2 regions of the Carnobacterium sp. CS13 genome follow, and region 2 is predicted to be linked to the other one. Evidence: predicted binding sites of a transcription regulator. Region 2 holds the regulator's gene; the other holds the start of a gene.
What was found. The regulator LexA, encoded in region 2, represses DNA repair genes until DNA is damaged. The targets are predictions, from matches to a motif close to CNAACANNTGTTNG.

Region 1 (15,582 bases), 150 kb from region 2:
TTGTGATCGTTACCCAGCTTGCGAATTCGTTTCATGGGATAAACCGATTGGCAGAAACTGTCCAAAATGCGATCATTATTTAGTTGAAAAGAAAACTAAAGGGAAAAAGCAAGTGATTTGCAGTCACTGTGAGTATAAAGAAGAAGTACAATAATAAAGCAGCGCTGTGCTTTCCCGATGAAAGATAAAAGAACTAAACAGGTATAAACAGCGGTTTTAAAAAAAGACAGAATAGTTTAAAATTTCGATAAGTTTGAAACACAATCAATTGTAATCCCTTTGCTTCTATGATAAAGTAACTTTGTCATATGAGTGGAGGGACTTTTTTTGAATAATCATGAATTGAAAACAACTTTTTTACAATACTTGATCACTGAACGTCACTACTCTGAACTTACCAAAAAAGCTTATGAAGAAGATATTCTTGATTTTTCGAATTTTTTGCTTGAAACGGGCGATGCAGCATATGAAGCCGTGACCTTGCAAGATGTTCGGATTTTTTTAGGCGAACTAACAGAACGCGAGCTAAGCCGTAATACAATTTCAAGAAAGATATCGAGTTTAAGAGCTTTCTATCAATTTCTTTTAAAAAACCATGTGGTTGCAGAAAATCCGTTTTCTTATATACATTTAAAAAAGAAAACGCTTCGTTTACCGCGTTTTTTTTATGAGAAAGAAATGGAAGCTCTATTTCAAACCGTTAAAGGCGATAAACCGCTCGATTTTCGGAATGAAGCTCTTTTAGAAGTTCTATATGGTACAGGGATACGGGTCAGCGAATGCAGAGGGATCAGCATAAAAGATATCGATTTTGATTTAAGCGTTGTTTTGATTCATGGGAAAGGCAATAAAGAACGTTATGTGCCGTTTGGACACTACGCAAGTGTGGCGATCCAAGAATACCTGGAAAAATGTCGGAGTGTATTAATGGCTAAATACCATAAAGAACATGATTATCTGTTTGTGAATCATTATGGCGATCAGATATCTGTATCCGGTATTGAATACGTCTTAAATCAAATCATAAAAAAAAGTAGTTTGACAGCAGATATTCATCCTCATATGTTGAGGCATACATTTGCTACACATTTATTAAACAATGGAGCAGATATGCGAACCGTCCAAGAGTTATTAGGACACGCCAGCTTATCGTCTACGCAAATTTATGCCCATGTTACCAAAGAACATTTACAAAAAAATTACCGTCAATTTCATCCTAGAGCCTGATAACTAGAATGATTGAACAATGGAGGAATAACGATGACAACATTTCACGCAACAACGATCTTTGCGATCCAACACAACGGCTCTTGTGCAATGTCTGGCGATGGCCAAGTGACAATGGGCGAAAGTGTGATCATGAAAGGAACGGCTCGTAAAGTACGCCGCATCTATAATGGAGAAGTACTAGTTGGGTTTGCCGGAAGTGTAGCAGACGCGTTTACTTTAGAAGAAAAATTCGAAGGAAAATTAAACGAATACAAAGGCAATCTAACTCGTGCAGCAGTTGAACTTGCGCAAGAATGGCGGACTGACCGAGCTCTTCAAAAATTAGAAGCCTTGCTGATTGTCATGAACAAAGAAGAGATGTTAATGGTTTCAGGAAGTGGGGAAGTCATCCAACCAGATGATGGTGTCTTAGCGATTGGATCAGGTGGAAACTTTGCACTTGCAGCAGGACGAGCTTTAAAAAAACACGGAGATCATTTAACAGCTGCTGAAATTGCACAAGAGAGTTTAAATGTAGCTGCCGATATTTGTGTCTTTACCAACCATAATATTATTGTCGAAGAATTATAAGGACGTGATGAAATGATGAATACATTAGAAAATATGACACCAAGAGAAATTGTGAATGAATTAGACAAGTACATTATTGGCCAGACAGAAGCTAAAAAATCTGTTGCAGTTGCATTGCGCAACCGGTATCGCCGTTTACAATTAGATGAAGACCTGCAAAAAGAAATCACACCAAAAAATATGCTGATGATTGGAGCTACGGGTGTAGGAAAGACGGAGATTGCACGCCGCCTAGCTACAATCGTTAAGGCACCTTTTATTAAAGTTGAAGCAACGAAGTTTACTGAAGTGGGTTATATTGGAAGAGACGTTGAATCAATGGTGCGTGACTTAGTAGAAGCCGCTATTGGATTGGTCGAAAAACGCCAGTATTCAAGCGTTTATATACAAGCCGAGAAAAAAGCTATTGATCGACTGGTTAAAATCTTAGTTCCGGGCATTAAAAAAGAGAAAAAAGAAACGGCATCAGGTAATCCTTTTGAAGCTATGTTCCAAAACATGGGAATGAATGTGGGACCAAAACATCCTGAAGAAGAGGAAGAAGAAGTTACTGAAGCCATCTCGACCAATCGAGAAACCATCAAACAACAAATTCGTGATGGTTTATTGGACACTAGAGAAGTGACGATCGAAGTTGAGGAAAATAAAAAAGCTAAAAGTTCCCCTATGAACGCTGGTCTAGAACAAATGGGAATTGATTTGAATGAAACGTTAGGAGCAATGCGTCCTAAAAATAAAGTGAAACGTTCTGTAACGGTTAAAGAAGCCATTGAAATCTTGATTCAAGAAGAATCAGAAAAATTAGTAAACCGTGAAGACATCCATTCTGAAGCCATTCGTTTGGCGCAAGATTCCGGTATTATTTTTATTGACGAGATTGATAAAATCACATCTAAAGGCAGCAATTCCGGAGAGGTTTCTCGCGAAGGAGTCCAACGAGATATTCTGCCGATCGTTGAAGGATCACAAGTATCGACAAAATACGGTACGATTCATACTGATCATATTTTGTTTATTGCTTCAGGAGCTTTCCATGTTTCGAAACCAAGCGATTTGATTCCTGAATTACAAGGACGTTTTCCAATTCGTGTTGAATTGGATGATTTAACGAAAGAAGATTTTGTTAAAATTTTAACAGAGCCTAATAATGCTTTGATCAAACAATATGTTGCTATGTTGGGGACAGATAATATTGATGTAACGTTTACTTTTGAAGCCATTGAGCAATTAGCCGATATCGCTTATCGTGTAAACCATGAAACCGACAATATTGGTGCGCGTCGTTTGCACACTATTTTAGAAAAATTATTAGAAGACCTATTGTTTGAAGCACCAGATATGCAAATGGGCGAAATCACCATTACTAAAAATTATGTCACTGAAAAAATTGAGCATATTGTGGAAGACAAGGATTTAAGCCGGTACATTCTATAATAACTATTTGGAGGAAGAACATGAGTGGTTTACTTCAAAAAATGCGTAAAATCAATAACATGCTTCAAAAAAAAGGCGGCGTAGTAAGCAACGGCTCGATAGAAGAAGGGAATTTGCCCTTTACTGATATGGCTGTTATCTTAGGAGACGTTTTAAATGCCAATACTTATTTGATCGATGAAGCCGGTAATCTACTTGGCTATACCGAAAAGCATGAAATCAACAACGAACGAGTTAAAGAAATGCTGGATGCTAAGAAGTTTCCGCTTGAGTATGCTTTAAGCATGCTCGAAATTAAGGAAACACGTACCAATATTGGTATTGAAAGCGACTATACAGTCTTTCCTATTGAAACGCGCGATTTGTTTATAGATGGGTTAACCACTGTTATTCCTATCTATGCAGCTGGTGAACGATTAGGGACGTTGATTTTAGCCCGCTTAGCTCCTCAATTTGATGATGATGATCTGATATTAGGAGAACATGCAGCGACGGTTGTGGGGATTGAAATTCTCTATAAGAAATCTACTCAAATCGAAGAAGAAGCTAGAGATTCGGCTAATGTCCAAATTGCCATTAAAACATTGTCTTATAGTGAATTGAAGGCTGTCAAAGCTATTTTTGAAGAATTGGGCGGCTTAGAAGGACGGCTGACTGCTTCGAATGTAGCGGATAAGATCGGAATCACACGTTCGGTGATTGTTAATGCCTTAAGAAAATTAGAATCTGGCGGCATCATCGAATCTAAATCACTTGGAATGAAAGGGACGTATATTCGTATCCATAATACCAAGTTTATCGAGGCTTTAGATAAAGAATGGGCTTACTGACAACCAATAATAAAGAAACGGGATTAAAGGGGGATATCAATGAGTATTAAATTAGAAAACCAAAACTTAATTGTTACTATTTCTGAAAAAGGTGCAGAATTAACGAGTCTAAGAAATAAAGAAACGGGTATTGAGTACTTATGGCAAGGCGACCCTGCTTTTTGGAATAGACAAGCACCGGTTTTATTTCCAATCGTCGGACGATTAAAAGACGATCAATATGAATACAAGAACAAACGATACTCGATGTCACAACACGGTTTTGCAAGAGACTACCCTTTTAATATAACCCAACAAAGTGAAACAGCAGTAGCTTTACAATTATCAGCCGATCCTTCTACTAAAGAAAAGTATCCTTTTGATTTTCGTTTAACGATTACTTATCGTTTAGAAAACCAAACTCTTGATGTTGGTTATTTAGTTGAAAACTTAAATCAACAAGAAGAAATGTATTTTTCAATTGGAGGCCATCCAGGGTTTAACGTTCCTCTAACCTCAGAGACCGTTTTTGAAGATTACTATTTGAACTTTTCACCTAAGCGTTCTAGAACGCTTATCCCTTTAGAAGGGCCTTATCTAGATCTCGAAAACCGTACATTAGCTCAAACCAATACGGATATCGCTTTAAAAAGAGCTTTATTTGATCAAGATGCATTGATTTACGAAACTAAAAGGAAAAATACATTTTCTATCCAATCAGACAAAACCAAGCATAAAGTAGCCGTAACGTTAGAAGGATTTCCATACGTTGGTATTTGGTCTCCTCCTAAACAAGAAGCTCCGTTTGTTTGTATTGAACCATGGTTTGGAGTGGCAGATTCACTTGATGCAACTGGACAATTAACAGAAAAGCTAGGTATTCAACACCTGGCTCCGGCTGAACAATTTAATTGCCACTATGAAATCGCTGTTGATTGATTTAGTGCAAAAAAACGCCTGACAGATAAAAATCTGTCAGGCGTTTGATTTGTTGAGGATTACTTTTTTGTTTGAGACGAATCTTTTTTATAACCAAATCCAAATGGAACTTTGCTTTCTGTTCCGTTACGGATTCTTTTGATATTATCTTTGTGACGATAGATGATAAAAACAGTCAAGACAGCGGCAATCGTTGTTAAAATCCAATCGTTTGTCAAAAGGGTTGACGGCGTTATAATCAGTAAGGCCAGCATACTTGAAAAACTGACCATCCGTGAAAAGAATAAAATCACTAAAAATAAAACCACGCAGAAAATAAAAAAAGTCGGATTGTATGCCAGAAGAACCCCTGCGCTAGTAGCGACTGCTTTTCCGCCTTTGAATTCAGCGAATATTGGGAATGTGTGTCCTAGGATGGCTCCTAGGCCTAATACCATTGGATTCAAATCAGAATGCACTAAGTAGGGCAAACTCGCTGCTAATGTTCCTTTTAAAACGTCTGCTAGCAATACAAGTATGCCAGCTTTTACGCCTAATACACGAAACGTATTAGTGGTTCCTGAATTTCCACTGCCATAATTACGAATATCTTTTTTATATAGTTTTTTACCTAACCACACTCCAGATGGTATAGAACCTAAGAGGTAGGCTGTAATAAACATGAGTATAATTTTTACCAACTTCACTCACTCCTAACTCAGCAACTTGATTGCCGATAAGCCATATTTTACCACTTATTCTACTGTAAGGCTAGTTAAAATCGATTGAATAAAGCTGAACCAAATTATAGAGAGAGCATTGTTTAACGGTTGCAAAAGAATTGAAATTAAGTTGCCTCTTGCGTTTTACTATGAGAACTAGTTTAATAGTAAAGCAGGAGATGTGCATTTTTTGAATGCGAACATACTTTCCCTTTTTTTACAGAAATAGCGATTTTTTCTTTTCAATCGTTGTTAGATAGAGTATTATTGAATAGATGCTTAGATAAATAAACGGATGAATACGAAGTGAGCTTTTTAATTGTGCACTTGAAAAAGGATTTTTTTGAGGTAAGTTTTAATTAACGCACTAAGTAACTCGTAATAATGGTTAAGGAGTTTTTTTAATGCCAAAAAAAATAAAAGTAGAATACAACGATGAATCCATTCAAGTTCTTGAAGGATTAGATGCTGTCCGTAAAAGGCCGGGAATGTATATTGGGTCAACAGATACTAGAGGTTTGCATCATTTAGTATATGAGATTGTTGATAATTCCGTAGATGAAGCTTTATCTGGCTATGGTAATGAAATAATCGTTACTTTACACAAAGACGATAGTGTTAGTATAAAAGACAATGGACGCGGAATGCCAGTTGGAATGCATTCTTCAGGCGTTTCGACGATCCAAGTTATATTTACTGTGCTGCATGCCGGTGGGAAGTTTGGACAAGAAGGCGGTTATAAAACATCGGGTGGTTTACATGGTGTAGGTGCAAGTGTGGTTAATGCACTTTCTGAGTGGCTGACCGTTACTGTCATTCGAGATGGCACAGAGTACCAACAACATTTCGTAAACGGCGGAAAACCAAAAGGAGCATTAACAAAGAAGAAAAACAATCGCGGAAAAAACGGAACAACGGTTCATTTTAAACCGGATGCGACAATCTTTTCTACCGTTAATTACTCTTATGATGTCTTATCAGAAAGGCTGCGAGAATCAGCTTTTCTTTTGAAAAATTTGCGGATTGAACTGATTGACGAGCGAAACGATAAATCTGACGTTTTCCATTATGAAGAAGGAATCAAAGAATTTGTCGCTTATTTAAATGAAGATAAAGATACTTTAACACCAGTTGCTTATTTTTCAGGAGAGAGCAACAGTATGGAAGTGGAGTTTTCGTTCCAATACAATGACGGCTATTCAGAAAACATTTTATCGTTTGTTAACAACGTGAGAACCAAAGACGGTGGAACACATGAATCAAGTATGAAGACGGCTTTAACTAAAACATTTAATGAATATGCCCGTAAAGTAAATCTGTTAAAAGAGAAAGAAAAAAATCTTGAAGGCAGTGACTTTCGAGAAGGGTTAGCCGCGATCATTTCTGTTCGTATTCCTGAAAATTTGTTGCAATTTGAAGGTCAAACCAAAAGCAAATTAGGGACGGCACAAGCTCGTGGAGCCGTAGATGCGGTCATCAGCGAACAAATGGGTTTCTATTTGATAGAGAACGGTGAAATGAGCCAACAGCTCATTCGTAAAGCTCTTACCGCGCGAGAAGCTCGAGACGCTGCCAGAAAAGCCCGTGAAGAAAGCCGAAACGGGAAAAAACGCAGAAAAAATGAGTCATTGTTATCAGGTAAATTGACGCCGGCACAAAGTAAAAATGCTAAACGTAATGAATTGTACCTCGTGGAGGGAGATTCTGCAGGTGGATCAGCTAAACAAGGACGTGATCGTAAGTTCCAAGCTATTTTACCGTTGCGTGGAAAAGTTATCAATACTGAAAAAGCTAAATTACAAGACATCATGAAAAACGAAGAAATCAATACAATGATTTATACGATCGGTGCCGGGGTAGGGCCTGAATTTGATATAGAAGCCTGTAATTACGATAAAATCATTATTATGACCGATGCAGATACCGATGGGGCCCATATTCAGGTGCTGTTGCTGACCTTCTTTTATCGGTACATGAAACCGTTGATTGAAGCGGGTAAAATCTATTTAGCTTTACCTCCATTATATAAACTATCAAGAGGAATCGGTAAAAAAGAAAAGATAGCCTACGCTTGGACGGATGATGAATTAGTAGAAGTAACGAAAAGATTTGGTAAAAACTACATTTTACAGCGTTATAAAGGGTTAGGTGAGATGAATGCGGATCAGCTATGGGATACGACAATGGATCCTGAGACTCGAACCCTCATTCGTGTTAGAATCGATGATGCTGCACAAGCAGAACGACGTGTTTCTGTTTTGATGGGAGATAAGGTTGAACCTCGACGCAAATGGATCGAATCTCATGTTGAATTCTCACTAGAAGAAGGCAGCAGTATTTTAGACAATGATCAACTTATGGAAACATCGGAATTAGAAAATGAAGGAAGTGCTGTAGATGGAGAATAGAGCGGATATTCAAGAACTGACTCTTGAAGAAGTTATGGGAGACCGCTTTGGACGTTACTCAAAATACATTATCCAGGAACGTGCTCTCCCAGATATTCGTGATGGTTTAAAACCGGTTCAACGTCGAATTTTATATGCCATGAACGTAGAAGGCAACACTTCTGAAAAAGGCTTTCGGAAATCGGCTAAGACAGTCGGAAACGTTATCGGGAATTATCATCCGCATGGAGATAGCAGTGTATATGAAGCGATGGTGCGGTTGAGTCAAGACTGGAAACTACGTGAAGAACTGGTTGAAATGCATGGAAACAACGGAAGTATGGACGGTGACCCGCCAGCAGCAATGCGGTATACAGAAGCTCGTTTATCTAAAATTGCGGAAGAACTCTTACGCGATATCGAGAAAGAAACCGTTGATTTTGTTTTAAACTTTGACGATACAGATGAGGAACCGACTGTTTTACCTGTTCGCTATCCTAATTTGCTAGTCAATGGTGCAACAGGAATCTCAGCAGGATATGCAACCGATATCCCTCCGCATAACTTAAGTGAAGTCATTGATGCAACGATGCACTTAATAGATCATCCGAATGCAAAGGTATCTGACTTAATGGTTTACTTAAAAGGACCAGATTTCCCTACAGGCGGTATTTTGCAAGGGCTAAGCGGGATTAAAAAAGCTTATGAAACCGGAAAAGGAAAAGTCGTTGTCCGTTCAAAAACGCGTATTGAAGATTTAAGAGGCGGAAAACAACAAATTGTTATCAACGAAATTCCTTATGAAGTCAATAAAGCTGTATTAGTCCGGAAAATGGATGAAATCCGGATCAACAAACGAGTGGATGGTATTGCTGAGGTTCGAGACGAATCGGATCGTACCGGATTACAAATCGTTGTAGAATTGAAAAAAGAAGCAAACGCTAACGGAATATTAACTTACCTATTGAAAAACACCGATTTACAAGTTTCATATAATTTTAATATGGTAGCTATTGACCAAAAACGACCGAAACAAGTAGGCATTTCTCGGATGCTAGAAGCGTATCTTGAACACCAACGGGAAATCATTACACGACGCACCAATTTTAATCTAAGAAAAGCTGAAAGCAGATCTCATATCGTCGTCGGTTTGATCAAAGCACTTTCTATTTTAGATCAAGTTATCAGTGCGATTCGAAACAGTAAGGATAAGAAGAATGCAAAAGATAATATCATTGAGCAATTTGACTTTACTGAAGCACAAGCCGAGGCAATTGTTTCTTTGCAACTGTACCGATTGACCAATACGGATATTACAGCGCTGGAAAGTGAAGCAGATGCTTTGAGCAAAGCCATTGCTTCTTTCAAAAAAATATTAACGAGTCCAGCTGAGATGAGACGCGTGATGAAACAAGAGTTAGCTGAGATTAAGAAAAAGTATGGCAGCCCGCGTCGGACAGTCATTGAGAATGAAATTGAAGAGTTAAAAGTGGAGACGGAAGTGCTTGTAGCTCAAGAAGAAGTGATTGTTTCCGTGACAAAAGAAGGGTATATCAAGCGAACCAGCTTGCGTTCCTATGGAGCTTCGAAACCTGAAGAAATTGGAATGCGTGAAGGTGATTATCCAATTTTCATTGAACAGATGAATACATTAAACCATCTCCTGCTTTTCACTACTAAAGGGAATATCATTTACCGGCCAGTTCATGAATTGACAGAATTAAGATGGAAAGATATCGGAGAACACCTCTCTCAAAATATCACCTTTGAGACAGACGAAATGGTTCTTAAGGCATTTGCCTTAAAAGACTTTAATCCGTCTGCGACCTTTACCTTGATAAGCGAAGAAGGATTTATTAAACAAACGAGCGCAGCAGATTTCGTGGTTGGCCGCAGTTATCGAACAAAATCGTTCGTAGCTATGAAGCTGAAAACAGATTCAGATGCTATCGTTAATGTCGTTTACACTGAAGATCAAACAGGACAAGATGTCTTTTTAGTTACTCATCGTGGTTTTGGCTTACGCTACCCACTGGCTGAGGTTCCGATAGTCGGAGCGAAAGCAGGAGGAGTAAAATCCATCAATCTTAAAGATGGCGATTATGTTGTTAACGGGATATTATTTGAAGCGGAAGCCCCTAAGACAGAAGTCATTCTTGTTACTCAACGTGGTTCTGTTAAGAAAATGAATATCCATGATTTTGATTCATTAGGACGAGCCAAACGTGGCTTATTGGTATTGAGAGAATTGAAAAACAATCCTCATCGAGTTGCCTTTTTATTAGATGGTGAAAAAAATCAGGAATACATTATTTTAACTGAAAAAGATAACGCGTTCGATTTATCTAGTACGAGTTATCAAATTAGCGATCGCTATTCAAATGGTTCATTTATTTTGGATGAAGCTACCGATGGAGCACCTGTTGATGTACACAAAAAAGTTGTCTATGAAATAAAAGAATAGAAAAAAAGAGTGCGAAGAGATTCGCACTCTTTTTTTGTACTACAACGAGCGGATAAAAGTCGCGTATACTAGTACAGAAGTATTTAGAAAATATTTTTGTGAAATGACAAACATAAACAAATAAACCATCTGCAGTTTAATGAACGTTTATTCTAAAGGAAATTTAAACAAAAATATGTTTTAATTATAAAATACTATGGAATATAGCGTTAATAAGATTGTTTTATTTTTAACTTGTGTTATACTGAGCATGTAAAAGCTGTTACATAAATATTTTAATTTATAAGGAGGTTCACTTATAATGGAACAATGGCAAGGGTTTAAAGGGAAAGTATGGAAAGAAGAAATTAACGTACGTGAGTTTATACAACAAAACTATCAGCCTTATGACGGTACTGACGAATTTTTAGAGGGTTCTACTGAGGCTACCGCTGCATTATGGGAACAGGTGATGGAATTAAACAAAGCTGAACGCGAAGCAGGCGGGGTATTGGACATGGATACTAAGGTGGTTTCCACGATCACTTCTCATGCTGCAGGCTATTTGAATAAAGAATTGGAAAAAATAACTGGATTTCAAACTGAAAAACCTTTTAAACGAGGATTGCAGCCGTTTGGAGGTATTCGCATGAGCGAACAATCAGCTGAATCTTATGGATTTAGCATTGATCCTGAAGTTTCACACATTTTTCGCGATTATCGTAAAACACACAATCAAGGTGTATTTGATGCCTATACTCCAGAAATCCGTGCTGCTCGCCGCAGCGGAATCATTACAGGTCTCCCGGATGCTTATGGACGCGGAAGAATCATTGGAGATTACCGCAGAGTGGCTTTATATGGCGTAGATCGTTTGATTGCTGAGAAAAAAAGCGATTTAGCTAATACAGGATACGGTACTATGAGTGAAAATGTGATACGCGACCGTGAAGAATTAAATGAACAAATCAGAGCTTTGATCGAATTGAAAGAGTTAGGACATATCTATGGCTTTGACATTTCCCAACCCGCTTCAACAGCCATTGAAGCTTTCCAATGGTTGTATTTAGGCTACTTAGCAGCGGTCAAAGAACAAAATGGTGCTGCTATGTCATTGGGACGGACTTCTACTTTCTTGGATGTTTATATCGAACGTGATCTCGCTAATGGAACGTTAACTGAAGTTGAAGCACAAGAAATTGTTGATCACTTTATTATGAAGCTTCGCTTAGTTAAATTTTCTCGGACTCCAGACTACAATGATTTATTTTCTGGCGATCCTACTTGGGTTACCGAATCAATTGGTGGCGTAGGAGAAGATGGACGTCATCTCGTCACCAAGAATAGTTATCGTTTCTTACACAGTTTAACGAACTTAGGACCTGCACCTGAACCTAACTTGACGGTACTTTGGTCAACGCGTTTGCCGGAAAACTTTAAAAAGTATTGTGCAAAAGTTTCAATCGCTTCCAGTGCCATCCAATATGAAAACGATGACGTTATGCGACTTGAATGGGGAGACGATTATGGGATTGCGTGCTGTGTTTCTGCTATGCGGATCGGCAAACAGATGCAGTTTTTTGGCGCTCGTGCTAACTTAGCAAAAACTTTATTATACGCAATCAACGGCGGGGTAGATGAAAAACTAAAAGTTCAAATCGGGCCTAAATATCAGCCGATCACTTCAGAGTATTTAGACTATGACGAAGTAATGGAAAAATATGATGCAATGATGGAATGGATCGCTGGTTTGTATTTGAACACATTGAATATCATTCATTACATGCATGATAAATACTCTTATGAACGCATTGAAATGGCCTTACACGATAGCGAAGTAATGAGAACTATGGCGACTGGTATTGCTGGGTTCTCTGTAGTCATTGATTCCTTATCAGCTATTAAATACGCTAAAGTCAAAGCTATTCGCGACGAAAACGGCTTAGTCACTGATTATGAAATTGAAGGGGACTACCCTAAATTTGGCAATAATGATAATCGTGCAGATGATATTGGCATCTGGTTATTAAAAACATTTATGTCAAAAGTAAAAAAACACCCCACATATCGGGGAGCAACACACACAACATCTATTTTAACAATCACATCAAATGTCGTTTACGGTAAAAAGACTGGAAACACTCCTGATGGACGTCGTGCAGGGGAACCTTTTGCTCCTGGTGCGAATCCTATGCACGGGCGTGATACACATGGAGCATTAGCAAGTTTAAATTCAGTGGCTAAAATACCTTATCGTTACTCTTTAGACGGCATTTCAAATACGTTCTCGATTATTCCTAAAGCATTAGGGAAAGAAGATGAGGTTCAACAATCAAATCTAGCAAATATGTTAGACGGCTACGTAAAAAAAGGCGGGCATCATCTAAACGTGAATGTCTTTAATCGAGAAACGCTGTTAGATGCTATGGACCATCCGGAAGATTACCCGCAATTAACGATCCGTGTCTCTGGCTACGCTGTAAACTTCATTAAGCTAACGCGTGAGCAACAGATGGATGTTATCAACCGTACGATGCACGGCAGTATGTAAAAATAAACGTTGATGTTATACTTTTTAGAAAATAATGTATGTCTGGCACACTTTCTTTATAAAAAAGAAAGTGTGCCTTCTAAAATAAAGGAGGTTTTATCATGAGGGATTTAACTACCGGTTATGTGCATTCAACAGAAAGCTTTGGATCAGTAGATGGTCCTGGAATCCGTTTTATCGCTTTTATGCAAGGCTGTCGTATGCGTTGTGAATTTTGCCATAACCCAGATACTTGGAATATGGGAGGAGGGACACCTTACACTGCCGATGAATTACTCGAAGAGGCATTAGCTTATCGTGAATATTGGGGAGAAAAGGGCGGAATCACCATTAGCGGAGGGGAACCACTGCTGCACATTGATTTTCTAATTGAACTTTTTAAAAAAGCTCAAGCTGAAGGCGTTCATACAACGCTTGATACATGTGGTCAACCTTTTACGTATGATGATCCTTTTTTTAGCCGTTTTGAAGAATTGATGAAATACACAGACTTACTCTTATTCGATATCAAGCACATCGATGACGAAAAACATAAAAAGTTAACAATGATGTCGAATAAAAACATTTTAAATATGGCTCGTTATTTATCGGATATAAAAAAACCGGTTTGGATCAGACATGTCTTAGTCCCAGAACGATCAGATGTGGATGAAGATTTGGTGCGTTTAGATGAATTCATCAAATCTTTGGGCAATGTCCTTAAAGTTGAAATCCTGCCTTATCATAAATTAGGGGTTTATAAATATGCGGCATTGAATATCCCCTACAAATTAGAACACATCGAACCGCCAACTGCAGAACGCGTAGAAAATGCCAAACGACTCTTACATGTGGATGAGTATACCCTGCATCAAACGGTATAGTGCTTAAGTGAATTTATGACACGAAACAAAGGAAGAGCAATTTTTAGTTGCTCTTTTTCTATTTGTTTATTAGAATGAGAGTAACTATTTACATAAGAAACTGGTTATAATGAAAGAGGTGACGTTAATAATATGGATCAGAAAAAGGTATCTATTTTTTCTTCAAAAACATTGGATTACTTTTTGCAGCTAGCTGAAACCATGAACTACACAAAAGCAGCTCACATTTTAGGGATCTCACAACCAGCCTTAACCCAACAAATTAAAAAGATTGAGCGCTCAATTGATGCGCCGTTATTCTATTCTATTGGAAAAAAGTTATATATGACCGAAGCAGGGCAGACTATGCTGCGGACAACGCACTCTATTTATACGATCTTAAATAATGCCTCTAACGAGATACAAAAAACAACAAATTCTAACCAAGGCGATGTTAAGTTAGGCTTATTGTCTTCTATTGAAGATAAAATATTCATGCAATTTATCATGAATTATTTTAAGGAAAATCCCGGAATCAAAGTAACGCTTTATATGCTGACTCGTGACGAAATCTGGCATAAATTAGAAAACAACAAAATCGATTTAGCTATTATGTATTTACCTGATCAAAAGATAATAAATTGGAAACCATATTCTTCACGAAAAATTATTGATGAAGAACTGCTTTTTTTACACCATAAAGAAGAATTGGCTGATCAAGAAACCATCATGTTAAGTCAAACGACCAATCATCCATGGGCCGTTTATCCTGATACATATTACATCAATGATTTACTGCGTGAGGCCTTTAAAAACCAACTGTCTGACTGGCCTTCAATTTCTGGCTTTTTTACGACACCGGAACAATTGTATGAATTTAGCGAAGCTACAAAAAGCTTTACTGCATTGCCTAAATCATTTGTGCGTGCCAATCAAGATAAAATGTCTGCTAGAGCATTATCGTTCGAACCGCCCATCGTTTTTCAATTATCTTTTGTTTACCGACATGATAAAGAGTTGATTCCGCGAATCAAACGTTTTTTAGAAGATTTTGATCATTATTTAAAAGAAGTAGATTATTCTACTAGACTAAAAACCTAAATTAGTTGATAATAGAAAATAGAGTTAAAAGAGTAAAGGAGCGTTATTATATATGAGTAAAGTATTAATTTTTGGTCACCAAAATCCAGATACAGATGCGATCGCATCTGCTATTTCATTTGCTTATCTGCAAAATCAATTAGGGGTAGAAGCTGAGGCAGTAGCATTAGGCGAAGTAGGCGAAGAGACACGTCATGCCTTAGATTATTTTAAATTTGAAGCTCCGCGTGTTGTTGAAACAGTAGCAAATGAAACCGATAAAGTTATGTTAGTCGATCATAACGAATTTCAGCAAAGTGTGTCAGACATTCGCGATGTTGAGATCTTAGCAGTAGTCGATCACCATCGTATTGCTAATTTTGAGACCGCTAATCCTTTGTATTACCGTGCTGAACCTGTAGGGTGTACAAACACGATTTTGTTGAAATTATACAAAGAAAATAACATTGAAATACCTGCAGCATTGGCAGGGTTGATGTTATCAGCTATCGTATCAGATAGCTTATTATTCAAATCGCCAACGTGTACAGAAGAAGATATCCAAGCAGCTAAAGAGCTTGCAGAAATTGCGAAAG
Region 2 (15,582 bases):
TATTGGTACATGAAAGCACCTTTGAAGGATCTGATCGAAAAATGGCTCGTGACTACAACCATTCAACGAATCTGGATGCAGCTGAAGTTGCTTTAGATGCAGGCGTTAAACAACTGCTTTTAACTCATATCAGCGCTCGCTACCTTGGAAAAGATGTTCATCTATTGGAAAAAGAAGCACAAAAAATCTTTAAACAGACTCATATCGTAAAGGATTTTGAAGAAATTGATATTCCGTTAAAAAGAACGACAACTAAGAAATGAGGGTGTAAGATATGGCAAACAAGCGAAACGGCTTAGCGAATAAGATTGTACTTATTACGGGAGGTTCCACTGGTTTAGGGGAACAAATCGCTTATGAAGCAGCTAAGCAAGGTGCAATCGTAGTGGTCAGTGCTCGCAGGATGGATTTACTAGCAGAAGTAAAAAAGAAGTGTGCAAACTACTCTGGAAAAGCAGCTTACGCCTATGCTATGGATGTTTCTGATCCAGAAGAAATTCAGACGGTTATTGAAACCATCCATCAAGAAGTAGGCGCTGTTGATATTTTAGTTAACAATGCTGGTTTTGGCCATTTTGAAGAAGCATTGACCTTTAAAATGAGTGTTGCTGAAAATATGTTTAGGGTAAATGTCTTGGGAATGATGTATGTAACTCAATTAGTCGCTATCCAAATGGCAGAAAAACGTCAAGGCCATATTATCAATGTGGCTTCACAAGGAGGCAAAATGGCAACTCCGAAGTCAAGTATTTATTCAGCTACAAAATTTGCTGTCATAGGGTACTCAAATGCCTTACGATTGGAGTTAAAACCTTTAAATGTTTTTGTTACAACTGTAAATCCAGGACCAATTGAAACCAACTTCTTTGATATTGCAGATGAAAGCGGAAAATATTTAGAAAAAGTTGGAAGCATGGTCTTAAATTCTACTGTTGTTGCAAAACGTGTCGTGGCTTTGATGGGCACGTCTAAAAGAGAGTTAAATCTTCCTTATTCTATGGAAATAGCTGGAAAATTGTATTACTTATTTCCGAAAGTAGGAGATTTTTTAGCATTGAATCTATTTAACAATAAATAAAGAGTTTTCATTAGGGGAAGAAACCCCGTTATGCTAAAATCAATGTATAGAAATTGAGCAGAGTTTCAGTTTTATTTTTAGTAAAAGGGGGAAGATAAAATGAAAAAACAGTGGGGCATTGTGGTAGCTATTATATTAGTTTTAATGATTGCTTTATTTGCAGTAGTGAATGTAGAAGCGGTTCCAGTTAACTTTGGCTTTACAATGGTGTCGTGGCCGCTGATCATGGTGATCTTAGGTTCTTTATTTATTGGGGCACTGATAACGGTGTTGATCGCAACGAATTCTGCTTTTAAGACCAAGAAACAAATTAAAAATTATAAAGATGAATTATCCAAAATAGACCAAACGAAACAAAATGAACTAGATAATGTGAGAATGGAATATGAACAAAAATTAAACGATCAAGATGCTAAAATCATTGAACAAGAAAATAAAATCAACAGTTTAGAAAAAGAATTGATCGATCGAATGACTCATGCAACACCAGACAACAAATAAAACACAATGGATTATTTTTAGGGTATGAAAGAAATAACTTCCTTTAAAAGATTGGGACAATTTTTTGTCTCAATCTTTTTTGGTGCGCCCGGCATGGGTGATAACTTGGTGGTGAAAGTCCACTACAGGCTTGGCAGTAGGAACTGTTAGCGAATAGCAAGGGTGTCTTTCGCGAGAAAGAATCCGAAGGAAGCTGGACGCAAACACTCGCACTGACGAACAGAAATCTCATACAAGGCTGACTGGAGATGGACGAGCTTGCCAAACAAAGCGAAGTCCGATACTGCACGAGTCTCCTACAGTAAATGAGGCAGTGACATGAGTGGAAGGTTATCATTCTTACCCGGGAGGTCTCACTAGCGGTAAACACCGTAGTAACAACGAATAGTGAGAAGTCAGCAGACGCCATAGTAGGAGAACACAGTTCTCCGAAGGGCAGAACAATAATAATCTTGGAATAAACAAGGAGGTGGATGTAGCTCACGACTACAGAAAACATCGTGGTATAGACCGAAAGATGGCTACTCTTGGAGGGATAAGTTGGAAACGAAAGAGTACAAGAGAGTGTAGAGAGCTACAGTAACGATATGATGAAACAAGATGGTATCTCATTAATCAATCAAATCGCTAATTCAGATAATTTAAAGTTAGCCAGCAAGAAAGTGTATCAAAATAAAGGAGCTGCCGGTATCGATGGAGTGACCGTTCATGAATTGGACGCTCACTTAATAAAATATGGTCAGCAAATGATAGAGAAGATGAGAGCAGGAACTTACCAACCACAACCTGTTAAGCGGGTTTCTATCCCTAAGGATAACGGTGGTATAAGAAACTTGGGAATTCCCGTAGTGCGAGATCGAGTGGTGCAACAAGCTATTCTACAAGTGATTGAACCCATCATTGACCCTTCCTTTTCGACATACAGTTATGGTTTTAGGAAAGGCAGGAACGCTCATCAAGCGATTAAACAGGCAGAACAATATGTATCCGAAGGATACAAAACGATTGTCGACTGTGATTTGCGTAACTATTTTGATACAGTTCATCATCAAAAGTTGATGAATTACCTCAACTACTATATCCAAGATAAAATAGTGTTGCGGTTAATATGGAATTTTCTTAAAGCTGGAATTATGGACGGCAATGTCTTTATTGAGAATTATAAAGGAACCCCTCAAGGTGGAGTTATCTCTCCACTACTCGCTAATGTCTATTTAAATCAACTAGATAGAGAATTAGAGAAGCGAGGACACCGGTTTGTACGTTATGCGGACGACTTTTGTATCTATGTGAAAACACCTAGAGCAGGAGAACGAGTTTTAAAAAGCGTGACGACCTTTATAGGGGGAAACCTCCGGTTGGAGATTAATACGGAAAAAAGTAAAGTGACTACTCCAGCTAAAGCTAAGTTTCTAGGTTTCACTATCTGGAAAACACAGGGAAAGTCAGAAGCCGCCCATCTAAGGCGGCTAAACTCAAGTTCCGTAACCGACTCAGAAAACTAACGAGCCGAAAACGTCCTGGTACATTCAAACAAATTATAAAAGAAATTAACCTCTATACACAAGGCTGGATTAATTATTATGGAATTGGAGATATGAAAAGCTTTATCAAGAGCGTAGCTCATTGGCTAAATCATCGATTGAGACAACTATGTTGGAAACGATGGAACAAAGTATCGACTAAATTTCGTATGTTAAGAAAGTATGGAATAGAGAAAGAAGAAGCATGGAAGGTGGCTAATACGAGAAAAGGGTATTGGCGTATGACCCGTACCCACACACTTCACGGAGCGATTACGAAGAAAAAGCTGGTAAATTGGGGTCTAAAAGACCTAAACCAACTTTTCCAGCAGAGATACTTAAGTTATTGAACCGCCGTATACCGAACGGTACGTACGGTGGTGTGAGAGGTCGGAGCCGTAAGGCTCCTCCTACTCGATTAATATAGAATAGAATTCAGACAGATCAAAGTTAGAAAAGACTAAAGCGCATCATTAAAAAAGAGCTGGCTTGAATATTAATTTTTTTTGTCCTACAATGAATAAGATAGATAGAATTAAATAGCCTTGTTAGGTGAGGCTACTGTACCAGAGATAAGCTACTGCCCAGAAACGTCCAAAGACGCCAACGGGTCAACAGGAATTTTCGAATTAAGGAAATTTTTAACGTAGCTGGGTCTGACCCTATGCTGTACAGTGCTGAAACTCAATGAAGGGGTGCGGGGATTAAGCCCATTTGAAGCAACTTGCCCAGCAATTGTTTTGCACGCCCTTCGGAGCGTGTTTTTTTTGTTTCTATTTTATCTTAAAGACAGATAGGAGCAGAAGAATAATTTTGCTCCTATCTTGCTCTTGATGCCTTATCATAAAATCCTTTAAGGGAGGTGGTTCGGATGGATTCTATTCCGTCTTGTCGACAGATGAAACAAATCAAAAACATCCCATCCATACGCTACATAAACTATTACAAGAAGGAGAAGCTCGTTTGAGGAGCCTTCCTGAGAGGAATGATTTTAATGAAAAGAATTGATGATAGAAAAAATAATTACTATGAAGGAATCTTTAAAGCTGCGAAGGAAAATAATCGTAAGAAGTTTCGTAAGTTATTCTTAAAACTCCATACAAATGACCAAGTAGAACTCTTCCATCTTCTATATACTGAAAAAAAGAAAAAAGTAGAGAGTTTCTTGGAACCGTCAGAGTTTGCGGAATTATTTGAATGGATGGATCCCGCTGATCAAACGGAAGCCTATGAAGCCTTTTCAACTGAATATATTGCGAATTTATTCCATTATATGGAGATAGATAATGTGGTGGATTTTTTATCCTACCGAGATGACGAAGAAAGACAGGCTCTCTTAAACCAGTTGGATGCAGCAGAAAGAAGCAGAGTAGAAGAAATGCTTGCCTATGAGCCAGAGACTGCCGGATCCATTATGACTAAAGGATTTATCAGTGTTTCTCCTGAAAACACTGTGCAGCAGACGGTAAAAATGGTGCGTATCTTTGCTAAAGAAACAGAAATGGTTTACTATATTTATGTTTTAGATAAAGAAAACAGATTGGTAGGTATTTTGTCTCTTCGTGACATGATTCTTCATCCAGAAGATACAAAAGTTCAAGACGTTATGCTTACCCAGCTAACCTTTGTGAGAATCAATGATGACCAGGAAGTAGTTGCACGTATGATTCAAGATTACGATTTACTAGCAGTTCCTGTTTTAAACGATGAAGATGTGATGTTAGGAATTGTAACTGTTGACGATGTGATGGATATTCTAGTTGAAGAGACTACAGAAGATTTTAATGAATTTTCTGCTATCCGAAAAACTAAAAGCAAAATGGAAAGAGGAGAAGAAAGCGCTTGGCAAACTGCTCGAGTAAGGATGCCGTGGATCATCATCCTTGTTTTCTTGGGAATGATCAGTGCCTCTTTAATTAGTTCTTTTGAAGAAACTTTGAATCAAGTTGTAGTGCTTGCTGCTTTTATCCCCATTATTATGGATTCAGCCGGAAATGTAGGAACGCAGTCATTGGCAGTAGCGGTCCGAAACATTTCTATGGGAGAAAAAAGAACCAAGGAAGAATTTTGGCAGAATATACTAAAAGAATTAGTAGCAGGAATGATAATCGGGTTAGCTGCGGGAATAGTATTAGCACTCGTAGTAGGTATCTTTTATCAGAATCTAGTTTTAGCAGTGATTATTGGGTTTTCTCTTTTTGTGACCTTAAGCTTGTCTACTGTAGTGGGTGCTGTAATTCCTTTTCTTATCAACAGACTGAAAATTGACCCTGCTATTGCTTCTGGTCCTTTCATCACGACCATCAATGATGCAATGGGGTTATTGATTTACTTTAGCGTAGCAACAAAACTACTCCATGTGCTTTAAAAATCTGGAAGCAGCACCAAACGTATCTCAAGACGTTTGGTGCTGCTCTTTTTAGGGCAAACCTAAAACAGTACTTTTCTATTTAAAAGATTTTAACCAATCTAAAGAGAACTTGTGAATCAAAGTGTCGGTTTAAAGGATTGAAAGCGAAATCAATCAAAGTGTTATTGACTCAAGCTGTAGGAGATGCTACTTTGAATAAGTTGATATTACAAACAGAGGAGTATGCATACAGTGAAAAAAGAACATGTTCAGGTTAAACAGGTAATAATAGATCCAACAGCAATTGGATTATTTGGATTAGCAATAGTGACATTAGTTGCTTCTACACAAAAATTAGGATGGACTAACGGCGTTTCCGGTATCGTCCCTTGGGCTTTTATGCTAGGTGGAATTGGGCAGTTGATTGCTTCGTCATATGATGCAAAACACAACAATTTATTTGGAGCAACAGCTTTTGCAGCTTACGGCTTATTTTGGTTAGGAACAGGAATGAGCTGGATGGTTCAAAACGGTTTATTTGGAGCTGCTTTTCAGGCAATGTATGACCCTAGACAATTAGGTGTGGCTTTCTTAGGCTACTTTGTTTTCACTGTGTTTATGACATTGGGAGCGATGGAAACCAATAAAAATTTATTTATGATTTTCTTATTGATTGCTTTTCTTTTCTTAGGGCTGTTTATGTCAAGTTTTGGAATTGCAGAAAACTTCTTTCACATGATGGCTGCTATTGCTGAGTTTTTGATTGCTATCTTTGCTTTTTATGGAAGTGCGGCAGCAGTTTTAAATGGACATTTTGGTTATACTTTCTTGCCAATCGGCAAACCTTTTGGTATTTTTAAAAAATAAAAAAAGAAACTCCTCTTCTTGCAAGAGGAGTTTAAACCACGCTATTATGTATGCGGTTACCTTTAGGTGCTGATTCTTCGAAGTGCTTTTCAAAAAAATATCTAGTTTCAATAACTAGTTTGTCTAGTTATCTGACTTATGGTAAACTATGGGTAATTAAATTGTTAGAATAGGTGACTACATGAATAAAATAGAAGAAGAATTAATAGCCTGGACAAAAGAAATTACTCAATTTCGGTTTCCGCGTTGGGAAGACTTGCCAGATTTTGATTTATACATGGATCAAGTACTGACTTTGATTGATACTTATCTTTCTGTGTTTAATCCGAGTCAACAGAAAAAAATCATTACGGCGTCAATGGTAAATAATTATGTGAAATTAGGGTTGATTCCAGCTCCTGTGAAAAAGCGATATAAGAAAAAACATTTAGCGTACCTAATTGCGATTTCTGTTTTGAAACAAGTCTTGACTATTCCAGAAGTTAAAGAAGGAATTATCTATCAAGCTTCAATCAGCGGCATTCGGGAAGCGTATGATTTGTTTTGTACTGAACAAGAAGCAGCTTTGATAGCTATCGCTTCACATTTGGAGAAAAAAGATCGACACCCTTTGCCGTTGATGCCAAATGATACAGATATGGCTAATTTAGTTGTTCGCACTGCAACGATAGCGGTAGCGACTAAAATCGTTACTGAAAAAACGTTATCTTTGATTGCTCAAGAAAAAACAGCAAATAGGAAAGAGACCAAACAAAAAAAAGAAACTGAACTGTGAGGAGATAATTATGAACAAAGAAAAAATTGCTTTTCTCGTCGATTCTGGGTCCAATGTCCCTGAAGAAATCGTTAAGTTAGGAAATATGAAAGTTATTCCTTTAAAAATTATCTATAATAATGAAGAATTCACTGATAATGTGGATATCACAGCGCAAGATGTATATGATCGGTTAGAAGAAGAAATACCTAAAACTTCATTGCCGAGCGGCGAAACCATCACTGAAATGCTGGAAGAAATTCAATCAGAAGGCTTTGAAAAAGTGATCTGTGTCACTATTTCTAGTGGACTGAGCGGCACAAACAATATGGTTCGAGTAGTGGCGGAACAGTTTAAAGATTTGGATATCTTCACAGTTGATACAAAAAATATCGGAATCGGCAGCGGGTTGATTGCTGTCCAAGCCTATACTTATGTTGCAGAAGGCTTGGATTGGGAAACAATCAAAACTAAATTAGAAGAAGATGTTGCAAAGTCTAAAATCTTTTTCCACGTACCAACGTTAGAGTATCTGCAAAAAGGTGGTCGAATCGGTTTGGTCGCTTCTATCTTGGGCAATATGTTAAATTTAAAACCTATTATTACCTGCAATGAAGACGGGGTTTACGATACCGTCGCTAAGATACGCGGCAGCAAGAAAAGTGTTCAAAAAGCAATTTCTTTAGCAGTTGAATTTGCAGGAACGGCTAAAAAATACCATTTAGCTATTGCTTATGGCGGAAAAACTGCTGAAAGCCAAGTTGCGGGCATTCGTGCTGAACTTAAAAAGCAATTGCCGCTTTTTGATAAAATTTACGAAGGTCAAATTAGCCCAGCACTAGGTGTTCATACGGGTCCTGGGTTAATCGGGATCGGTGTCTGTATCTTGGAACCTTAAAGTGAAACGAAAAGCTTTCCTGATTTCTATTAGGAAAGCTTTTTTCTGTTTGTTTTAGACTTTTAAATAACATTTCAGGAGGATTCTTTGCTATAATATGAAAGTTGGGAGTGAAACGATTTGCTAAAAGCACATACAAAATGGAAAGTAAAAGAAACGCTGATGGACAAAGAACATGAAGAAGAATTGAGCCGAAAATTAGGTTTCACATCATTATTTACGACTTTGTGTTTACAAAGGGGCTTAGGGACAGAAGAAGAAATCCAGCATTTTTTGAAGCCGGATGAGACGTGGATTCATGATCCTTTTCTCATGCACGATATGGATAAAGCCGTTTCCCGTATTATGGAAGCAATTGAAAAAGGTGAGCTGATCACTGTTTATGGCGACTATGATGCGGATGGTGTCACAAGTACGTCCGTTTTGAAAGAAGCCATCGAAATGATTGGCGGAGAAGTAAATTTTTATATTCCAAATCGATTTAGCGACGGTTACGGTCCGAATACTCAGGCGTTTGAAAAATTGATCGAAGCTGGAACTGGGTTGATCGTTACCTGTGACAATGGTGTTTCAGGACATGAGGCGATTGCTAAAGCCAATGAGTTAGGAATTGATGTAGTCATAACCGACCATCATGAATTGCCTGCAATCTTGCCAGCGGCTTATGCAATTGTTCATCCCCGTCATCCAAATGGCCACTATCCATTTAAAGATTTGGCAGGAGTAGGAGTAGCGTTTAAGCTGGCGACTGCTTTACTGGGTGAAGTTCCACTTGAATTACTCGATTTAGTAGCTGTTGGTACCGTGGCGGATTTAGTTTCTTTATTAGGAGAAAACCGGGCTTTGGTCATGCAAGGAATAGCTGTTTTAAGAGAATCGCAAAGAGTGGGTTTAGCTGCTTTATGCAAGGTGGCTGGAGCCAAGCAATCAGAAGTGGATGAAGAGACGATTGGCTTTATTTTAGCCCCTCGGTTGAATGCGATTGGGCGTTTAGGCGAGGCTGCTCCTGCTGTAGAATTGTTGACGACATTCGATGAGGCCGAAGCGAATTCCTTAGCTCAGTTAATTAATGAGAAAAATAAAGAACGACAAGCCTTGGTTTCAACCATCACAGCTGAAGCTTTTGATATGATTGAAAAAAGCGATGCGAACCCGCATGTGTATGTATTAGCAAAAGAAGGCTGGCATGAAGGAGTTTTAGGAATCGTGGCCAGCAAAGTGGTTGGCAAGACTGGAAAACCAGCTATTGTATTGAATATGGATAGGACGAATGGGACAGCTAAAGGATCAGGACGAAGCGTGTCAGCTTACCATCTGTATGAAGCATTAGAAGATGTCAGTCACTTGACGACGAATTTTGGCGGACACCATATGGCAGCAGGTTTGACACTGCCTGTCGAGAATATTGGTGCGATTCAAACAGAACTCAATGCTTTCTTACTGCAAAGCGGTTTAGCTGAGCAGTTAACGGAAGAAATCGTAGTTGATGAACGGTTGACCATAGCTGAGAGTAGCGTGGAATCAATCGAAGAGCTGCAAAAGCTTGCTCCTTTTGGAACGGATAATCCTAAACCGGTCTTTTTATTCGAAAATGTAAAAGCACAAGATGTTCGACGTATCGGCGGAGATAATGCACATTTGAAATTAAAAATAGCGGATGAAACAGCAGCTTTAGATGTGATCGGTTTTCAATTCGGCCCTGTTGCAGCTGAGATTGGTGCTGATGCTGAACTATCGATTGTAGGACAGTTAAGCATTAATGAATGGAATGGGTTGCGTAAGCCTCAGTTGATGATTGAAGACTTGGCAATTGAGGGAGTGCAAGTTTTTGATTTGAGAAGTACTCAAATCGCTCCAGCAATTTGGCAGATGGCACCTGCTGATTATTTATTTTTCAATGAAAAAAACTATCAACAATATGAAAGCAGCATCACTGAGACAAGTTACAGTCATTTGATCACTGATCAAGAAAGTGCCGAGGGTTTTATCCTGCACACGGATCAACTTATTTTAGTTGATTGCCCCTCAGATTTAACTTTATTAAGCACTGTATTGAATCAGGTAGAGCCAACAAAGGTTGTGGCTTGTTTCTTTAACCAAGAAGAAGCTTATCTTACTGGAATACCTAGTCGGATGCAATTTTCACAAGTTTTTAAGTATACTGCAACTCATATTGATATTGATGTTCGTCATAAAATAAGTTTATTAGCAACGCATTTGAAAATAAAAGAAAAACTATTGATTTTTATGATTTCTGTGTTTTTTGAAGTAGGATTTGTTACAATAAAAGACGGTGTTATGAATATTGTTCCAAATGCTGAAAAGAAAGAGTTGACTGAATCGACTACTTATCAAAACCGTTTGAAAAAAATAGCAGCTGAAGAAGCTTTGATCTATAGTCGGTTTACTGAACTAGAAACCTGGTTAAAACAACAGTTGAAAAAAGAACTGTAAAATTGGATGGAGGAAAAGTTTCAATGGACTTAAAAAAATATATTGCAAATGTACCCGATTTTCCCGAAGAAGGCATTATCTTTCGTGATATTTCACCTTTAATGGCAGATGGAGAAGCTTACCGTTATGCTACCAACGAAATCGTTCAATACGCAAAAAATAAAGGCGTGGATATGATTGTTGGACCTGAAGCTCGTGGATTTATTGTAGGATGTCCCGTTGCCTATGAATTAGGTATCGGTTTTGCGCCGGCACGTAAAAAAGGAAAATTGCCTCGTGACACAGTCGAAGTCAACTATGGTTTAGAATACGGCAATGACGTTTTGCAAATTCATAAAGATGCTATCAAACCTGGACAAAAAGTGCTGGTTTGCGATGATTTACTAGCTACTGGTGGAACAATTGCGGCAACAGTCAAATTGATTGAGCAACTAGGAGGAGAAGTAGTCGGTATGGCTTTCTTAGTTGAGTTAACCGATTTAAATGGACGTGACAAAATTAAAGGATACGATATTTTAGCTTTAATGGAATACTAGAAGCTTGATAAACTAATAATGGACAATATAAAAAGTCGTTAAACAAAATTTGTTTAGCGACTTTTTGTATTAAAATATATGGCTGCGGTAAAGTCCTACGACTTTTCCTAAAACAGATACTTCATCTAAAATAATAGCATCCATGGTCTCATTTTCCGGCTGCAAACGATAATAATGATCTTCTTTATAAAATCTCTTACATGTTGCTTCGTCTTCATTGGTCAAGGCAATAACGATATCTCCGTTGTTGGCGCTGGATTGTTTGCGGACGATCACTTCATCACCATCAAAAATCCCAGCATCGATCATGCTTTCCCCACGGATAGTCAACATGAAAAGCGATTCGCTTTCTTGTTTTAAGTTTGGCGGAAGCGGAAAATAATCGGTCGCTTCTTCTACTGCTAAGATGGGTTCGCCCGCTGTAACAGTTCCTAGCAAAGGAATTTGTTTTAATTGAACACCTAATTTTGATAACCCCGTAGCTGTTAATTCGATTGCTCTCGGTTTACTAGGATCTCGTTGGATAAACCCGTTTTTTTCCAATCTGGACAGATGCCCATGGACAGTCGATGTAGAAGATAAAGAAACGGCTGTTCCAATCTCGCGTACAGTCGGTGGGTAACCTTTTGATTGGACTTGTTCGTGGATATATTGTAATACTTCAATTTGTCTAGATTCTGGAGTTTTACGCATAAATAGCTGCACCTCAATTCCTATATATTTCTTATTCATAGAATACCATAAAATTATATGCGAATCAAACAAATGTTCGCTATATTTAAAAATCAATTTGATGTATTTTATAGGATTTTTTTGGTATAGTAGCTAAAGAATACAAATAATGGAGTGAGTAAAATGTTACCTAAAGAACAATTGACCAGAATCAATGAATTAGCAAATAAATCTAAAGCTGAAGGGCTGAGCTTGTCTGAACAAGCAGAACAAAAAAAACTTCGCGAAGCGTATTTAGCGGCTTTTCGAGGAGGAATGCGCAATCATATCGAAGGACTAAAAGTTGTTGATGAGGAAGGCAACGATGTGACTCCCGATAAATTGAAAGAAATCCAAAAAGAAAAAGGCATCCACGACCGTTCCTAACAAATGGAGCGATAAATAGTGCAGGTATGAGGAAAGAAAGACTGTCTTTATAAAAAATGCATTCAGTGATTGCTTCAATGGGAATAAAACAGTAAAATAGAGGTATTACAATTGAAAGGATGATTTACTTGTTTGACAATACGGACCAATTAGCGGTAAATACAATTAGAACACTGAGTATAGACGGAGTGCAAAAAGCCAATTCTGGTCACCCAGGCTTGCCGATGGGGGCAGCGCCGATGGCGTATACTCTTTGGACGCAACAATTAAAAGTAAACCCTAAAAATTCAACGTGGGTGGATCGGGATCGGTTTGTCCTTTCAGCCGGCCATGGTTCAATGATGTTGTACAGCCTTTTACACCTTGCAGGCTATCAGGTGTCGATTGATGATCTAAAAAAATTCCGCCAATGGGAAAGTAAGACTCCTGGACACCCAGAAGTTCACTATACCAATGGGGTTGAAGCGACTACTGGTCCATTAGGACAAGGGATCGCAAATGCTGTAGGAATGGCAATGGCTGAAGCCCATTTAGCCGCTACGTATAACAAAGAAAATCACCAAATCGTGGATCATTACACGTATGCTTTGTGTGGCGATGGCGATTTAATGGAAGGGGTTTCTGCAGAAGCAGCAAGTTTAGCGGGTCATTTAGAGTTAGGTAAACTGATCATGTTATACGATTCGAATGATATTTCATTGGATGGACCGACTTCAAAAGCCTTCACTGAAAACGTTGGAAAACGGTTTGAAGCGTACAATTGGCACTATATTTTAGTAAAAGATGGAAACGATTTAGACGAAATCAATGCTGCACTTGAAGCAGCAAAAGCAGAAACAACGAAACCAACCTTGATCGAAGTGAAAACGGTGATCGGTTTTGGGGCTCCTAATGCGGGATCTCATAAAGTCCACGGTGCTCCACTAGGTCCCGAAGGGATCGAAGCAGCGAAAAAAGCTTACGGATGGGAAGGCGAAGACTTCTTCGTGCCCGCTGAAGTAGCACAACGTTTCAAAGAAACGATGGTCGATAAAGGCGTTGCAGCGGAAAAAGAATGGACGGCTGCTTTTGAAGCTTACCGTAAAGATTACCCTGAGCTAGCGGCTCAATTCGAATTGTCGATGACTACTGAACTGCCAGAAGGTTGGGACAGTGAATTGCCAAGCTTCTCCGTAGAAGACGACGCTTTAGCTTCTCGTGTTACCGGAAGCCAAGTTTTGACTGCTATCTCTGAAAAAGTTCCTTATTTCTGGGGCGGATCAGCCGACTTATCGTCTTCAAACAACACGATGGTTGCTGGAGAAAAAGATTTCCAACCGGGACAATATGAGGGCCGCAATATTTGGTACGGTGTCCGTGAGTTTGCGATGACAGCTGCTGCTAACGGAATCGCTTTACATGGTGGTTCAAGAACCTATGTCGGCACGTTCTTTGTCTTTACCGATTATTTACGTGCAGCGATTCGTTTAGCGGCGATCTCGAAATTGCCGGTAACCTATGTGTTTACCCATGATTCGGTGGCAGTCGGCGAAGATGGACCGACCCATGAACCGGTTGAACACTTGTCTAGCTTACGCGGCATGCCGAATTTAACTGTTTTGCGTCCAGCAGACGGGAATGAAGTAACCGCTGCTTGGAAGATCGCAATAATGTCAACGGATCACCCGACATTATTGGTCTTATCTCGTCAAAACTTGCCGGTTTTACCAGGCACACAAGAAAAAGCGCAAGAAAGCGTGGCTAAAGGGGCTTATGTTCTTTCACCTCAATCAGGAGAAACGCCTGAAGGCATCTTGATTGCGACAGGTTCTGAAGTAGCCTTAGCATTAGAGGCTCAAAAAGCATTAAAAGCAGACGGGAAAGATGTCTCCGTGGTTTCGATGCCAAGTTTTGATCTATTTGAAAAACAAGACGCAGCTTACCAAGAGTCTGTCTTACCGAATGCCGTCCGCAAACGGGTTTCCATTGAAATGGGCGCCAGCTTTGGCTGGGAACGCTATGTTGGTCTAGATGGAGCTATGGTAGCCATCGACAAATATGGCGCGAGTGCACCTGGTGCTACGGTTATTGAAAATTATGGGTTTACAGTGGAAAATGTTGTAGCGGCTTACAGTAAGCTATAGACTATTTCTTCATTTGTCAGCCATGTGGATTGAGAACAGTTCAATTCACATGGCTTTCTTATATGGAAATTGAAAGATCTTCAGGCAAACGGTACATTTTTTTCTTAAGTAAGGCGTTTAGCTATTTATTTTTAGTTTAAAGTCTAGTACAATTAACCATTGAGAGATTTTGAAAGGAGTGAATGAAATGAGCACAGGTTTAGCAATACTTTTTATTATTCTTGCGTTAATTGCAGGTTTAGTTGGTGGATTTTTCTTAGCAAGAAAATACATGATGGATTATTTCAAAAAGAACCCGCCAATTAATGAAGATACTTTACGTATGTTGATGATGCAAATGGGTCAAAAACCATCTGAAAAGAAAATCAAACAAATGATGGCATCGATGAAAGTGCAATCAGATAAAGCAAATAAAAAAAAATAAGCGGCATATGATGTTTTGCTTATATTATTTATGTGAGCAGATTTTTTCTGTTCGCATTTTTTATTTCATAAACAGCCTTTTAAAAGGACAAAAAAGGGAGTAGGTGAAAAGTTATATGGGCGTCTATAAAAAGTTAGGTTGGTTTTTTAAACAAGAGAAAAAAGCCTATATTACAGGAATCAGTTTTTTAATTCTGGTTTCAATTTTACAACTATTACCACCGAGAATCCTTGGAATCGTGATCGATGAAATCAAACAAGGTTCTTTGACCAAAATAGTTTTGATTAAATGGCTCATTATCTTAACTGTCACAGCTCTTACGCAATATCTTTTTCGCTATATTTGGCGTATGAACATCTGGGGAACATCCGCTAAGCTAGAACGGATTTTACGGAAACGTTTATTCGATCATTTTACGGAGATGGATAATAGTTTTTTCCAAAAATACCGTACAGGAGACTTGATGGCACATGCGACGAATGACTTAAATGCCATCCGAAACGTAGCTGGAGGCGGGATTTTAACTTTTGTGGATTCTATTATTACGGGCGGCATAACGATTACAGCTATGATGATAGTGGTTGACTGGCGGCTTACATTGATTGCCTTGATTCCTTTGCCTTTGTTAGGAGTTGCTTCGCGGGTGCTGGGTTCTAAATTGCATACACGTTTCCGTAAAGCACAGGCTGCATTTTCACATATGAACGATAAAACGCAAGAAAGCATTTCTGGAATGAAAGTGATTAAAACTTTTGGACAGGAAAATGAAGATGTGGAAGATTTCAAATTAAAAACGGCACAGGTTGTTTCTGCAAATAGAAAAGTCTATAAAATTGATTCTTTATTTGATCCAGTAATGACTTTTATTATTGGTATTTCTTATATTTTAACCATTATCGTCGGAGGACATCTTGTGATGACTAATGCGATAACCATCGGTGACTTTGTTACCTTTATCAACTATATCGCGATGTTG

Region 1: parE (DNA topoisomerase IV subunit B) is a predicted target of LexA. The motif match lies at 5,881-5,894, and genes of this name have one in related genera.

What each region holds. Positions count from the first base shown of each region.
Region 1 covers NZ_CP067364.1:1,312,158-1,327,739, reverse strand. Annotated here, with positions in the region: gene topA (type I DNA topoisomerase) at 1-154, shown strand, start outside; gene xerC (tyrosine recombinase XerC) at 328-1,227, shown strand; gene hslV (ATP-dependent protease subunit HslV) at 1,261-1,800, shown strand; gene hslU (ATP-dependent protease ATPase subunit HslU) at 1,816-3,234, shown strand; gene codY (GTP-sensing pleiotropic transcriptional regulator CodY) at 3,255-4,064, shown strand; gene JHE06_RS06375 (aldose 1-epimerase family protein) at 4,104-4,982, shown strand; gene plsY (glycerol-3-phosphate 1-O-acyltransferase PlsY) at 5,042-5,644, opposite strand; gene parE (DNA topoisomerase IV subunit B) at 6,088-8,091, shown strand; gene parC (DNA topoisomerase IV subunit A) at 8,081-10,534, shown strand; gene pflB (formate C-acetyltransferase) at 10,836-13,064, shown strand; gene pflA (pyruvate formate-lyase-activating protein) at 13,166-13,927, shown strand; gene JHE06_RS06345 (LysR family transcriptional regulator) at 14,060-15,007, shown strand; gene JHE06_RS06340 (manganese-dependent inorganic pyrophosphatase) at 15,060-15,582, shown strand, end outside.
Region 2 covers NZ_CP067364.1:1,166,281-1,181,862, forward strand. Annotated here, with positions in the region: gene rnz (ribonuclease Z) at 1-263, shown strand, start outside; gene JHE06_RS05720 (SDR family NAD(P)-dependent oxidoreductase) at 275-1,078, shown strand; gene JHE06_RS05725 (LapA family protein) at 1,178-1,579, shown strand; gene ltrA (group II intron reverse transcriptase/maturase) at 2,167-3,084, shown strand; gene JHE06_RS12165 (group II intron maturase-specific domain-containing protein) at 3,117-3,452, shown strand; M-box (ykoK) riboswitch at 3,640-3,803, shown strand; gene mgtE (magnesium transporter) at 4,097-5,470, shown strand; gene JHE06_RS05740 (acetate uptake transporter) at 5,705-6,319, shown strand; gene JHE06_RS05745 (DUF1836 domain-containing protein) at 6,501-7,094, shown strand; gene JHE06_RS05750 (DegV family protein) at 7,105-7,971, shown strand; gene recJ (single-stranded-DNA-specific exonuclease RecJ) at 8,092-10,425, shown strand; gene JHE06_RS05760 (adenine phosphoribosyltransferase) at 10,449-10,961, shown strand; gene lexA (transcriptional repressor LexA) at 11,031-11,654, opposite strand; gene JHE06_RS05770 (DUF896 family protein) at 11,817-12,059, shown strand; gene tkt (transketolase) at 12,179-14,182, shown strand; gene JHE06_RS05780 (YneF family protein) at 14,370-14,606, shown strand; gene JHE06_RS05785 (ABC transporter ATP-binding protein) at 14,722-15,582, shown strand, end outside.